2 regions of the Pantoea sp. X-Soil-TKNS-1279 genome follow, and region 2 is predicted to be linked to the other one. Evidence: predicted binding sites of a transcription regulator. Region 2 holds the regulator's gene; the other holds the start of a gene.
What was found. Region 2 encodes PurR, which represses purine synthesis genes. Its sites were predicted from a motif close to CANGCAAACGTTTGCNTG; they were not measured.
Positions count from the first base shown of each region.

Region 1: tusA (sulfurtransferase TusA) is a predicted target of PurR. The motif match lies at 2,627-2,644, and genes of this name have one in related genera.

Region 1 covers NZ_AP035948.1:340,487-344,642, forward strand. Annotated here, with positions in the region: gene glgP (glycogen phosphorylase) at 1-1,101, shown strand, start outside; gene AC6I8N_RS01515 (DcrB family lipoprotein) at 1,171-1,728, opposite strand; gene AC6I8N_RS01520 (7-cyano-7-deazaguanine/7-aminomethyl-7-deazaguanine transporter) at 1,846-2,511, opposite strand; gene tusA (sulfurtransferase TusA) at 2,705-2,956, shown strand; gene AC6I8N_RS01530 (zinc/cadmium/mercury/lead-transporting ATPase) at 2,974-4,156, opposite strand, start outside.
Region 2 covers NZ_AP035948.1:1,961,497-1,965,652, reverse strand. Annotated here, with positions in the region: gene rnt (ribonuclease T) at 1-261, shown strand, start outside; gene AC6I8N_RS09335 (Grx4 family monothiol glutaredoxin) at 297-629, opposite strand; gene AC6I8N_RS09330 (C40 family peptidase) at 993-1,778, shown strand; gene cydH (cytochrome bd-I oxidase subunit CydH) at 1,841-1,930, opposite strand; gene purR (HTH-type transcriptional repressor PurR) at 2,216-3,241, shown strand; gene punR (DNA-binding transcriptional activator PunR) at 3,238-4,149, opposite strand.

The DNA of each region.
Region 1 (4,156 bases), 1.6 Mb from region 2:
TTTGCCGATTTTTCTCGTCTGTTCCCGGGACGTTTCTGTAATAAAACCAATGGCGTCACACCACGCCGTTGGCTGGCTCTGGCTAACCCGGCACTTTCAGAAGTCCTGGATGAGGCGATTGGCCGCAACTGGCGCACCGACCTTAGCCAACTCAGCGACCTGACGCCGCAAATCGATTTCCCGGCGTTTATTGAGCAGATCGCCGATGCCAAATTTGCCAACAAAAAACGCCTGGCGGATTGGGTAGCAAAAAACCTCGATATTGTGCTGGACCCACATGCGCTGTTTGATGTGCAAATCAAACGCATTCATGAGTACAAACGCCAGCTGCTGAACGTGTTGCACGTTATCACCCGCTACAACCGCATCAAGGCCGATCCCGATGCAGATTGGGTACCTCGGGTGAATATTTTTGCCGGTAAAGCGGCCTCCGCCTATTACATGGCGAAGCACATCATTCATCTGATCAACGATGTAGCGAAGGTGATCAACAACGATCCGCAGGTGAAAAACAAGCTGAAGGTGGTGTTTATCCCTAACTACGGGGTTAGCCTGGCGCAGATCATTATTCCGGCGGCGGATCTCTCCGAGCAGATCTCCACGGCGGGTACGGAGGCTTCCGGCACCAGTAATATGAAGTTTGCGCTCAACGGCGCGTTAACGATTGGTACGCTGGATGGGGCCAACGTCGAGATGCGCGAACATGTCGGTGCGGAGAATATCTTTATCTTCGGTAACACCACGCCGCAGGTCGAGCAGTTGCGCAAAGATGGCTACAACCCACGTAAATACTACGAAGAGGATGAGGAGCTGCATCAGGCGCTGACGCAGATTGCCAGTGGTCTGTTTAGCCCGCAAGATCCGGGTCGCTATCGTAATCTGTTCGATGCGCTGGTGAACTTTGGCGACCACTATCAATTGCTGGCAGATTATCGCAGCTATGTGGATACCCAGGATAAGGTGGACAAACTCTATCGTCAGCCAGATGAGTGGCAACGACGTGCGGCGCTGAATATCGCTAATATGGGCTATTTTTCGGCGGATCGTACCATTCAGGAGTATGCCGATGAGATCTGGCATATTTCGCCAGTGAGATTGTAACGAAGGCTGGACGCCACCCTCTCCCGTCTTGCGGGAGAGGGCCGGGGTGAGGGCACCAGGCCGCAAAAACTATTTCAGCGTGATGCTTTTCACGATGCTGTCGGCATCGCTCTGCGCCTGCTGCTGATTATCCGCTGGCAGGGTAATTTGCAGGGTCAGCAGTTTGCCATCGACCTTCGCCAGAATCACCGAAGACCAGGAGGTCTGGTGGTTGGCAGAAATCACCGTATCCAGCTGCTGGGCCGGTTGATCGCTCAGCGTTACCGCTTTGTTCGATACCACCTGCAACTGCGGATCGCGGTTGCGTTGCTGCTGTTCCAGACGCTGGGAGAGAGAATCCAGCGCTTCATTGGTTGGGTCACCGGCAATCACGATAATCGCGCGCGCACCGGTTTGATCGGCGTAGACATGCATGTTGGTGGATTCTGTACCCAATTTGCCGCTCTTATCCGACATCCCCGCAGGCAGGGTAAAGCTCAGTTTGCCATCCAGCAGACTCACCGTCTGGGTTGACTGGCTGGCAGTGGCGCCGTTGTCCGCCGCTGCCGCGTCATCTTTTTTCTGGTCACAGGCCGCGAGGCCAAGCACCAGCAGGCCAATGCCCGCATATTTCACTAAGTTACGCATTCTTTTCCCTATAACAAGATTCCAGTCCGCGATTATCAAATCGGAATCGGCGGTCAAAAGCAACCGCCGGTTTGTCAGGAAATCTTAGCGTGGGTGCGGCGAGGGTACTACGTAGAATTAACCGAAATTGAGCTGACGCTGGGCCGAACGCTCAGCCAGACGCTTCAGGGTTGCGTTCAGCAGTACGCCATAGGCTGGCAGGAAGAAAAGCATGCAGATCATTACTTTGAAGCTGTAATCCACCAGCGCGATTTCCACCCAGTGCTGAGCCATAAACGGGTCCGGACTTTTGTAGAAGGCGATAAAGAAGAACGCCAGCGTATCGCTGATATTACCGAGGAACATGGCTGCGCCGGGTGCAATCCACCACTGCGGCAGACGACGCAGACGGTTAAATACATGCACATCCAGAATCTGTCCCAATGCATAGGCCATAAAGCTGGCACTGGCGATTCGGGCCACGAACAGGTTCACTTGCTCCAATGACGCCCAACCCTGCCATTCGCCCTGATAAAACACGCAGGAGACGATGTAAGAGATAAACAACGCCGGCACCATCACCGCCAGAATAATGCGTCGCGCCAGTGGCGCGCCAAAAATACGCACGGTGAGATCGGTCGCGAGGAAAATAAACGGAAAGCTGAACGCACCCCAGGTGGTGTGGAAGCCAAAAATGGCCACCGGCAACTGCACCAGATAGTTACTGGAAGTGATCACCAGCAGATGAAACAGCGACAGCCAGAACAGCGCATGCATGCGCTGACGCGGAGAAAAAGCGATCATGTTGAGCCTTTTTAGTGTTGGGGTGAGGGAACCCAGTACCGCAGTTTGCTGCGGTGGTTAATAAAAAATCGGCGGCATCTTATCGCGTTGTGCGATTTATGCAATGGTTAATATTAACGCAATCGTTATCGCCTTGCGCTGATGATTTAGCGCGCTAGAATGAGCGCCCTCCCTTGAAAACAGACAGAGAATCATGAGCGATCCCTTTTCCGCGCCGGACCACACCCTGGATGCCCTTGGCCTGCGCTGTCCGGAGCCGGTGATGATGGTGCGCAAAACCGTGCGCCAGATGCAGGCGGGTGAAACCCTGCTGATTATCGCCGACGATCCGGCGACCACGCGTGATATTCCCGGCTTTTGCCGTTTTATGGAGCATACGTTGCTGGCACAGCAGACGGAAAGCCTGCCGTATCAGTACCTGATCCAGAAAGGCGCGGACGCCTGAGGGCATCCGCGCGCAGCTTAACGTGAACGCAGCAACCGCAGCGCATTGGCAGTCACCAACGCGGTGGCACCGGAATCCGCCAGCACTGCCAGCCACAAGCCGGTAATGCCGAGTAGCGTGGTGATGAGGAACAAGGCCTTCAGCCCCAGCGCCAGCGCGATATTCTGACGGATAATGCGGCGGGTACGGCGTGCCAGCGCCACGGTGCGCGGCAGAATCGCCAGCCGGTTTTGCGTCAGGGCCGCATCGGCTGCTTCCAGTGCAACATCGGTGCCGCTGCCCATCGCAATCCCTATGGTAGCGGCTTTCATCGCCGGGGCATCATTGATGCCATCGCCAATCATTGCCAGCGATTGTTGTGCATCCAGATCGCGTACCGCGGCAACCTTATCAGCAGGCAGCAGGCCCGCGCGATAATCAATCCCCAGGTCTGCGGCGATGGCGGCGGCGGCACGCGGATTATCACCGGTTAGCATCAGGCTGCTGACATCGAGTTGTTGTAGCGCCGCTACGGCGCTCGCGGCCTCGCTTCGTAACTTATCCTGCAACGCCAGCACACCCAGCGGGCGGGCATCCTGCAACAGCACCACCACGGTTTTTCCTTCGGCTTCAAGCTGCGCGATGGTTTGCTGCTGATCCTCAAGCAGGTTTTTCACTTCGCGCGGGGCCAGCAATTGATAGCTGATGCTCGCAATCTGCGCTGCAATGCCGCCACCGGGCAACGTGCGCTGATCGCGGGCCTCAGGCAGGGAAAGCTGGCGACGGCTGGCTTCCGCGACGATCGCCATTGCCAATGGGTGACTGGAGCCAAGTTCTACCGCTGCGCCTGATGTTAGCAAGGTTTCAGGTTGGGCGTCACCAAAGGGTACCACGTCGGTCACCTGCGGCTTACCCTCGGTCAGGGTGCCGGTTTTATCAAACGCCATGATGGTGACGCGGCTGAGTCTTTCCAGCGCGGCTCCCCCTTTAATCAGCGCTCCCTGACGTGCCGCAGCAGCCAGCCCAGAGGTAATGGCTGCCGGGGTAGAGATCACCAGTGCACAGGGGCACCCAATCAGCAGCAGCGTCAAACCTTTGTAAATCCATGACAGCCAGTCAGCGCCACCCAACAGCGGCGGCAACGTCATCACCAGCACCGCCAGCAACATAATCGCCGGGGTGTAAAGGCGGCTAAAGCGATCGATAAAACGTTCGATCGGT
Region 2 (4,156 bases):
AGTCTGAAGCGTAATCCATTCCATCCGTTTGCCACTTTCGACACTGCGGCATTAAGTGGATTGGTATTGGGTCAGACGGTGCTGGCAAAAGCCTGTAAAGCGGCAGGGATGGATTTTGATAGCACCCAGGCGCATTCCGCCCTGTACGATACCGAACAAACCGCCATCCTGTTTTGCGAGTTAGTGAACCGTTGGAAACGTCTGGGGGGCTGGCCACTGGCGTTCAGTGACGAACTGTCGGAAGAAGACTCCGCCGAGTGACCAAAAGAAAGGCCGACGACTGTCGGCCTTAACGCTTATTCTGCTTCTTTATACTTCTCAGCAGTTTCTTTAATCAGCGGCTGAAGTTCACCACGCTGGAACATCTCGACGATGATGTCGCAACCACCGACCAGCTCGCCATCAACCCACAACTGTGGGAAGGTCGGCCAGTTGGCATATTTTGGTAACTCGGCACGAATATCCGGGTTTTGCAGGATATCAACATACGCGAAGCGCTCACCACAGGCAGACAGAGCCTGTACCGCTTGTGCAGAGAAACCGCAGCTTGGCAGTTTCGGCGAACCTTTCATGTACAGCAGGATCGGGTTTTCTGCGATCTGGCGCTGGATTTTCTCAACAGTACTCATTTTTGCCTTCCTTAATTCCTCACTTCGTGTTTGTTTATTGTAGCGATTTCACCCCCGCACTAAAACGGGATTTTGCGGTTCAGGCACATCAATCGCCATGTTTGTTAAGTTCCGGTGCCATAAATAACATTTTCATATCGTGATTAAGCATGAACCGATTAATAATTAGCAATATATCTGCTGGGTTAACCAGCTGAAATCGCTCATTTTTGCCCCATATCAACTCTGCTAACACATTAATAGAAAAATGCCTTACCTTTTAGAAAAAAACTGGATTAGAATCATCTCGGTGCTGATCGTTGATCAGATTTTTCTAACATAGCTGCGGGCTGTTTCTTCAGACTGCTTAACCTGTACCGGACTATGCGTTTACTCATTACGCTTTTTATGCTGGCTTTCGCCCAACTGTTTTTTAATGTGGCTTCTGCGTCACCGCATGCGCCCATCAATGCCAGTTTGCATAACGCTGAGAAAAAAAGTGCGCGCGAAGATGAGCGTCGCAAGCGACGTCCGGTAAAAACCAGCACCAAAAAATCCCGTCTTGCTACCAGTGTTCAGAAGCTAAAGCTGAAAAAACAGCCGAAAATGGAAACGGCGCTGCATAAAACCCGCAGCAAGAAAGCCCTGCTGAAATCACCGTCAAAAAAATATGGTCACCAACGTCTGGCGAAGAGAAGCGCGAAGCAGGACGATGACCGCGATTTGACCACCATCAAGATGAGCAATTCTCACCGTCAGCGCTATCAGAAAGCACGCGAAACCGCGATGAACAAGCTGATGGGGCAGATTGGTAAACCATACCAATGGGGTGGCACTTCACCGCATACCGGTTTCGATTGCAGCGGTCTGGTGTGGTACGCCTATAAAGACCTGGTCAAATATAAATTCCCGCGCACTGCCAACGAAATGTATCACCTGCGTGATGCGGCACCGATTAAGCGCGATATGCTGGAGAAAGGGGATTTGGTGTTCTTCCGCATCAATAATCGCGGCACTGCCGATCATGTCGGTGTTTATCTTGGTAATGGCAAATTTATCCAGTCGCCTCGTACCGGTAAAGATATTCAAATCAGTGCATTGGGTGAGGATTACTGGCTGAAACACTACGTCGGGGCACGCCGTATGATGACCCCCAAAACTATCCGCTAAAAAACGCCCGATACCCGATAAAACAAGAAGCCGGACCCTGATTTTCAGGTCCGGCTTTTTTATTAATGAAGGATCGCGGTGAAGCTGAACACGATAATCATTAGTAGCGCGCCCACAGTGGTAAACAGCGCCAGTTTCAGGTCTGTACTCATCACAACTCCTTAGTCACAATAAATGAAGGGTTATCGTAATTTTCTCACAGCCTCCGGCAAAAATCTCGTCTTATCCGCGCCAGCTTGCTAGAATCGCCGCCTTTCGTTGCGCAACAGATTTTGCGCACGCTGTGTTTGCGGCAAGTTAAAGCGTTATTGACCAGGTGTTAATGTCTTTTTCTTCGCCATTCGCCCCGAAAATCGGGGCGCAAAACCATTAGCAGACGCAAACGTTTAACAATATACTTATCAGTTAGTTGCGATAAGCCCGGGAGTACCATTTTCATGGCAACAATTAAAGATGTGGCGAAACGCGCCGGTGTCTCCACCACCACGGTTTCGCATGTCATCAACAAGACGCGTTTTGTCGCGGAAGAGACGCGTAACGCCGTATGGGAAGCGATCAAAGAGCTGCATTACTCGCCCAGCGCCGTGGCGCGCAGCCTGAAAGTCAACCACACCAAAACGCTGGGGCTGCTGGCCACCTCCAGTGAAGCCCCCTATTTTGCCGAGATAATCGAGGCGGTGGAAAACCACTGTTTCGATCGCGGCTACACGCTAATCCTGGGCAATGCGCATAACGACCTGCAAAAACAGCGCGCATATCTGTCGATGATGGCGCAGAAGCGTGTCGATGGCCTGTTGGTGATGTGTTCAGAATACCCTGACGACCTGCTGACCATGCTGGAAGAGAACCGTAATATCCCGATGGTGGTGATGGACTGGGGCGCATCGCGTGGCGATTTTACCGATACGGTGCAGGACAATGCGTTTCAGGGTGGCTATCTCGCCGGGCGTTACCTGATTGAACGCGGTCATCGTGACATTGGTGCCATCCCCGGACAAATGGAGCGCAACACCGGCGGTGGCCGCCATGCCGGTTTCATGCAGGCGCTGAATGAGGCAGGCATCACCGTGCGGCCCGAGTGGATTGTGCAGGGCGATTTTGAACCGGAATCCGGATATCAGGCGATGCAGCAGATCCTCAATCAGAAGCAACGCCCGACTGCTGTGTTCTGCGGTGGCGATATCATGGCGATGGGCGCGATCTGTGCTGCGGATGAAATGGGTCTGCGGGTCCCGCAGGATATCTCAGTGATCGGCTATGACAACGTGCGCAACGCGCGTTATTTCACGCCGGCGCTGACCACTGTTCATCAACCTAAAGCTCAGTTAGGCGAAAAAGCGTTGGAAATGCTGCTGGATCGTATCACCAGCAAACGTGAAGAGCCGCAGACCATCGAAGTTCAGCCAACGCTGATTGAACGCCGTTCAGTCGCTGACGGCCCGTTCCGCGACTACCGCCGCTAAGTTTCCGTTTCGCTCAACCATTCATGGTTGAGCGTTTCGGCATCGCCGAGATAACTCAGCAACCAACCCAGAGCCGGCGAGTTCCGTAGTTCCGACCAACTGACACAGCATGGGCTCTCCGGGAACGGCGTGGGTAACGGTAACTCGGTTAATGCTCCGCTATCCAGCAATGGCCGGGCTAAATGGCCCGGCACCATCCCTACGCAGAGTCCCGCCAGCAGGCAGTCAACGCCGGTTTCCCATTCCGGCACCACCAGCCGGCGTTGATTATCTAACGTCCAGGTCATGCGCCGCGGCAACGCCCGTGAAGTGTCTTCCAGCACCAGAGAAGGCCAGGCCCGCAACGTTTCGTCATCCAACAAGGTACTTTTTGCCAACGGATGATCGGGGCTGACCACGCAGCGCCAGTTCAACGCGCCCATATCCTGAAAGGCGAAACGCCCACCGACCGGGATCGCCTGAGTGGCCCCAATCGCTACGTCGACCCGCCCATCGGCCAGTGCATCCCATACACCATTAAACACTTCATAACTGATAATCAGCTCCATGTCGGGAAAGTGGCGGTAGAAATCCTTCACCAGTTGTCGGGTGCGATGAGGTTTAACGATGCAATCCACCGCGATACTCAGCTGACCACGCCAGCCATTTGCCAACTGCTGGCACTGCCGCCTCGTCGCCAGCATTTTTTTGATAACACTACGCCCTTCCCGGACAAAATGCTCCCCGGCTGCCGTCAGCACCACTTCCCGATGCTGACGTTCGAACAACGGCACCGCCAGCCAGGTTTCGAGCTGCCGTACCGTGTAGCTGATGGCAGAAGGCACCCGATGTAACTCTTGTGCTGCCGCACTAAAACTACCGCTGCGGGCCACCGCATCTACCACTTCAAGCGCATATTCAGACCACATATTTTTG